Linked DNA regions of Pleurocapsa sp. PCC 7327. The protein of the gene in region 1 interacts with the protein of each later gene in a pairwise test. Links are inferred from orthologs where the notes say so. Each region holds a gene or a part of one and is shown in the gene's direction. Other genes may lie near its edges.

What was found. Proteins that work in one complex are often made in the same cells at the same time.
Region 2: the proteins of PLE7327_RS15930 (region 1) and ftsZ interact in binary tests that used the Escherichia coli proteins (3 or more experiments, as listed by UniProt). The link is inferred for Pleurocapsa sp. PCC 7327 from one-to-one orthologs.

Annotation. Positions count from the first base shown.
Region 1 is NC_019689.1:3,563,591-3,566,462, reverse strand. It holds PLE7327_RS15930 (rod shape-determining protein), read left to right. Parts: upstream 1-871; coding sequence 872-1,873; downstream 1,874-2,872. Other genes in the region: mreD (rod shape-determining protein MreD), read left to right, coding at 2,672-2,872; mreC (rod shape-determining protein MreC), read left to right, coding at 1,908-2,672; PLE7327_RS15940 (single-stranded DNA-binding protein), read right to left, coding at 170-541; PLE7327_RS15945 (SIMPL domain-containing protein), read left to right, coding at 1-98. UniProt on the Escherichia coli protein: Forms membrane-associated dynamic filaments that are essential for cell shape determination. Acts by regulating cell wall synthesis and cell elongation, and thus cell shape.
Region 2 is NC_019689.1:816,029-819,002, reverse strand. It holds ftsZ (cell division protein FtsZ), read left to right. Parts: upstream 1-849; coding sequence 850-2,100; downstream 2,101-2,974. Other genes in the region: PLE7327_RS22530 (hypothetical protein), read left to right, coding at 2,921-2,974; thiD (bifunctional hydroxymethylpyrimidine kinase/phosphomethylpyrimidine kinase), read left to right, coding at 2,103-2,915; PLE7327_RS03625 (cell division protein FtsQ/DivIB), read left to right, coding at 1-617. UniProt on the Escherichia coli protein: Essential cell division protein that forms a contractile ring structure (Z ring) at the future cell division site. The regulation of the ring assembly controls the timing and the location of cell division.

The DNA of each region.
Region 1 (2,872 bases):
TGGCTCGCGAGGCAGCTAGAACCGATTCTGCTACTACCCCTGTTATTGGCGGCGAGCAAACAGTTAGTGCCTCCGTCACCCTACAGATTAGTTATTGAAGTAGGGGAAGACGCGCGTCGGGCAAACCTTTAGCGTCTGTCCCCTACCCTACAGAAATCGCGAATCGATCTTAAAACTCGCTGTTGCCGCTACCGTAGCCGCCGACTGCGCTGGAGTCGGCGTCCCGCTTCGAGCCTAACAAATCGAGTCTATCCACTCTAATAACGGGAGTCGAACGCTCAGTTCCTGTCTTGTCATCCGTCCAAGTTTCGATTGTCAACGTCCCCTGAATGCCGATCAAACTTCCCTTCCGAACGTAGTTAGCAGCAACTTCTGCCGTTTTGCCCCAAATTTTCAGATTAAACCAATCGGGTTCGTCATTTTTACTGGTAGGGCGATTTACCGCTAAAGTTAACGTACACAAGACGCTTCCCGATTCAAAACATTTAACTTCCGGATCTCTGCCGGCGCGACCTACCAAATGTACGACATTCAGACTCATTCGTCAATTCCTCTCATTTTCCGTTATTTTAGTACAAATATACTCTCACTATTGTAGCTCGTAAGCGCACCAATCGAAACTAACTGGAAAAATAATATCTCGTAACAGTGCGGAAGATTTCCTGCATGACTTGAATCCCCGTCCTAACGAGGAACTGTAAAATTCCCGATCGAATTCGTTAACTTCGCTAGACTTAGAAGGAAAAAAGTAATAAGATCCAATCCACATCAATTCTATTGGGCGATCGTAAAGCAGCATCGTAAATCCTAAATCGTAGTGGGGGGAGAAAGTTCTGTGAATTTTTTTAAACGTTTTTCCCTGTCGCGAGACATGGGCATAGATTTGGGGACTGCCAATACCCTAATTTATATATCTGGTAAAGGCATCGTTTTAGAAGAACCATCTGTCGTTGCGATCGATCGAGATAAAACCCCCCTAGCTGTCGGCGAAGAAGCTAGGAAAATGCTAGGGCGAACTCCGGGTAATATTATCGCGCTGCGTCCCTTGCGCGATGGAGTTATCGCTGACTTCTACAGCGCTGAAATTATGCTATCGGAATTTATCCGTCGCGCCCATGAAGGAAATCCTCTCGGCAATCCTCGCATGGTGATAGGAATTCCTAGCGGAATCACTGGAGTTGAACGCCGAGCCGTTATAGAAGCGGCGACTCGTGCGGGAGCCAAAGAAGTTGGCTTGATTGACGAACCAGTAGCAGCTGCTCTAGGAGCGGGACTTCCCGTGACAGAGGCAACGGGTAACATGATTATTGACATCGGCGGCGGAACGACTGAGGTCGCTGTATTAAGCTTACAGGGAAGAGTGCTGAGCGAATCAGTTCGGGTTGCAGGCGACGAGCTAACCGAGGCAATCGTGCAGTACATGAGAAAAGTCCACAACTTGATTATTGGCGAACGGACAGCAGAAGACATTAAAATCAAACTGGGTTCTGCTTACCCCATTCATAATGAAGAACCAGTTCAAGAAGTTCGAGGCTTACATCTTATGTCTGGATTACCCCGAACCATTACTATTAAAGGAGGAGAGGTTCGAGAAAGCATGGCAGAGCCTCTGTCAACGATTGTCGATGCCGTCAAGCGCACGCTAGAGCGGACGCCTCCCGAACTGGCAGCAGATATTATCGATCGCGGAATTATGCTAGCTGGAGGAGGCGCTTTGATGAAGGGACTCGATACGCTCATCAGTCACGAAACGGGCATCGTTACTCACGTAGCTGAAGATCCGCTCAGATGTGTGGTTAAAGGCACGGGTGAAGTACTCAAGAATCCTAAAATTTTGGAGCGAATCCTCAACGAAAGCGCTCGGATGGCATAAGTAAGGCAACAGGAGAAAGGCAAAAATTATCGTTATGTTTGCGGTGCGGCGAGTAAAGTGGACTCGACTCGGAGTACAAATACTTTTAATTCTCTCGGTCATTGGCGTTGCTTGGTTGCTGCGCCAAACTCAAGGAAAGGCTATCCAAGAAATCTATTCCTGGCTCGTTCGTCCGTTTCGATCCGAACCAGCTTCCTTGGTAGAAAAAAAACTTACGAATGCTCGTATTCTAGAACTAGAACAGAGAATTAGCGAATTAGAAAAGCAAAATCAGCAATTAAAAAAACTTTTAGGCGATTTTGAAAAATATAAACGATCCGCGATCGCAGCGCCTATTATCGGACGCAGCGCAGACGACTGGTGGCAGCAAGCGATTTTAGGTCGAGGCAGTCGAGATGGCATTGAAAAGGGTTTTGCAGTCACCGGAATTGGGGGATTAGTCGGTCGAGTCATCGAGGTGACACCTCATAGCAGTCGAGTTCTCTTGATTAGCGATCCCAACAGTCGCGTTGGCGCGATTGTCACTCGCAGTCGTTCGATGGGTTTAATCAAAGGACGCGGCTCTCAAATTGCTGTTATGGAGTTTTTTGAAAAAGTCCCCAATATTCGCCCCGGCGACACGGTGAGTACCTCCGCTGTCAGCCAATTATTTCCCGCAGGTTTGCCAATCGGTCGCGTCCAATCGGTCAATTTGCAAAAAGGACCTGCTCCCGAAGCTACGATAATCATAACAGCCCCAATCGATAGTTTGGAATGGGCGCTCGTCCATCCCTTCAAAAGCGATTTGGAACCAAAGTGATGAAGCTATCAAAATCAAAATGGTCTTCCGAGCAGCGCCAAATTCTCAATGGGTTTATAATTTGTGCTTCGGTGCTTCTTTGTGCGTGTTTGACTTTCGTTCGTCTGCCTGGGATGGAGTTATTGGGAATTGCCCCTAGTTGGCTATTAATCTGGACGGTGAGTTGGAGTCTCAAACGATCTGTTTTTCAGGGCATATTA
Region 2 (2,974 bases), 2.7 Mb from region 1 along the record:
TGGTTTCTCAAGAGCAAATTCGCGAGCTGATTCCTCTAGAAAAACCTCAGTCCGTCTGGCAACTGCCAACGCAACAGATTATCGCCCGACTCAAAGCCACGCCTCCCATCGCCGACGCTGAAATTACCCGTCAAATTCTGCCGCCTAAATTGACCGTCGAAGTAACCGAACGTCAACCCGTAGCCGTTGCCGTATCCGGTCGGGAAGTCGGGTTTATAGATGCCCAAGGCATTTTTATCCCTAAAAGCTTCTACGAGCAAGCGGGTCAAAATTGGAAAGTCCCAACGCTTAAAGTCATTGGTTATCGGGATCTCTATCGCCAGCAGTGGACGCAATTGTATTCGCTCGTCGCTCGTTCTCCTGTAAAGGTTCTAGAAGTCGATTGGCGAAATGCTAACAATCTCGTTCTCAACACGGAGTTGGGGACGGTTTATTTTGGTTCCTTTACCGAACGATTTCCCGAACAATTATCGGTTTTGGCTCAAATGCGCCAGTTGCCATCGCGAATTCCCAGCGCTCGAATGACTTATATCGATTTGAGCGATCCAGCTTTCCCTACCATCCAACTAAACTCGCCAAAAAGCGATCGCCAAGATCCCTCTTCTGTTAGGAACTAATAACAATATTGTCTGTCCGATAACTTTAGAGCAAAGTCTCTTGACAAAGTGCAAATAAGATTTTTAGTCTAAAAGCGTAACGTTAAGAAAAATAGAAATAACTTTCTAGATGAGAAATAAAGTTATATAAATTACCTGAGGGTTAAACCTCACAAGATTAGAAATAGGGTAAATAGGTTTACTCCTAACCGTCGAATCCTTAAAATTTGTGTATAAACTTTTCCCGATTGCAATGACACTTGATAATGAATTAAGACCGATCCATCAGAGCTTAAATAGTATTAGCGAACCTCCAGCAAAAGAGGATAATCACTATCCCCTCAACTCGGCTGGGTTACCCTTGTATCGAACCGAGCGGATCCCTGGGAAACCTAGGGAAGAATTTAGGAGTGACCAAATCGTGCCAAGTAACGTTGCCAAAATCAAAGTCATCGGTGTTGGCGGAGGTGGATGCAATGCCGTCAATCGCATGATCGAAAGCGGCGTTTCTGGAATTGAGTTTTGGGCAATTAATACGGATGCCCAAGCCCTATCGCAATCAGAAGCTCCCCAACGCTTACAAATCGGACAAAAATTGACCAGAGGTCTCGGCGCTGGAGGCAATCCGGCAATTGGGCAAAAAGCGGCTGAAGAATCGCGCGAAGAAATCGCCCATGCCCTAGAAAACACCGACCTGGTTTTCATCACGGCAGGCATGGGAGGAGGAACTGGGACGGGAGCTGCTCCGATCGTCGCTGAAGTGGCAAAGGAAATAGGCTGTCTGACGGTTGGGGTGGTCACTCGTCCTTTTACCTTTGAAGGTCGTCGCCGCAACAGTCACGCAGAAGAAGGCGTTAGCAACTTACAAAGCAGAGTCGATACTCTGATTGTCATTCCCAACAATCAATTGCTTGCGGTCGCTAATGCGGAAACTCCCATGCAAGAAGCCTTTCGGATGGCTGACGATATTCTGCGGCAAGGGGTGCAAGGGATCTCGGATATCATTACGATTCCCGGGCTGATCAACGTTGACTTTGCCGATGTCAGAGCGATTATGGCAGACGCGGGTTCGGCATTGATGGGGATCGGCATAGGCACGGGTAAATCGAGGGCAAAAGAAGGCGCGATCGCAGCGATTTCTTCTCCCCTACTAGAGTCTTCTATTGAAGGCGCTAAAGGCGTGATTTTAAACATTACTGGCGGTCACGATTTGACCCTGCACGAAGTTAATGCGGCGGCAGATATTATCTATGAAATCGTCGATCCCAACGCTAACATTATTTTCGGGGCGGTAATCGACGAGAAAATGCAGGGCGAAATCCGAATTACGGCGATCGCGACCGGATTTTCCGGCGAAATCCAAGCTGGTGCGAAAAGTCAAGTGAGGACAACCGTTAATCCAGTCAATCCAACGACACCTCAACCCGAACCAGAACCACCACCGAATAAGCCGGGCGGTTTAGACATTCCTCCGTTCCTGCAAAAACGGCGTTTTCAACGCTAGAAATGAGTAAAGTTCCTATTGCTCTAACGATCGCTGGCTCCGATAGCGGTGGCGGTGCGGGAATCCAGGCGGATTTGCGCACTTTTGCGTTTCACTGCGTCCACGGCATGAGCGCGATTACCTGCGTGACGGCGCAAAATACGCTAGGCGTGACGCGAGTAGAGGCAATGAGTCCAGCCGCAGTAGCCGCTCAAATTGAGGCAGTGATGAGCGATATTGGAGCCAATGCGGCGAAAACGGGAATGTTGTTAAATCGAGAGATTATTGAAACGGTCGCCGAACAAGTTGAAAAGTGGCAACTGAAGCAGTTGGTCATCGATCCAGTGATGGTATCGCGCACGGGTGCCCAGTTAATCGACGACGACGCGATCGCGAGTTTACGCGATAAATTAATTCCTAAAGCGTTAATCGTTACGCCAAATCGCTATGAGGCACAGCTTTTAAGCGGCTTGGAAATTAATACCCTCGAAGATATGAAAGCAGCTGCCCAAATGGTGCATAAATTGGGAGCAGGGGTAGTTTTAGTCAAAGGGGGCGGTATGATGGGAGAATGGCGAGGGGTTGATGTTTGGTTTGATGGCGAGCATTGGGAAACTTTAACGACGGAAACCGTCGATACCTCTAATACTCACGGAACGGGCTGTACCCTTTCGGCAGCGATCGCGGCTAATTTAGCCTTGGGCAAAGATCTTTGGCTCGCAGTCGAGCAGGCGAAGAACTACGTGACGACAGCCTTAAAGTATGCTCTCGATATCGGTCGAGGCACGGGTCCAGTGGGGCACTTTTTCCCGTTACGCTTAGAGAAAAATAGCTAAAACGCATGACAGCTAATTCGCGGAGCCAGTCTCCAAACCCCTTAGCCAAAAATCTTTCT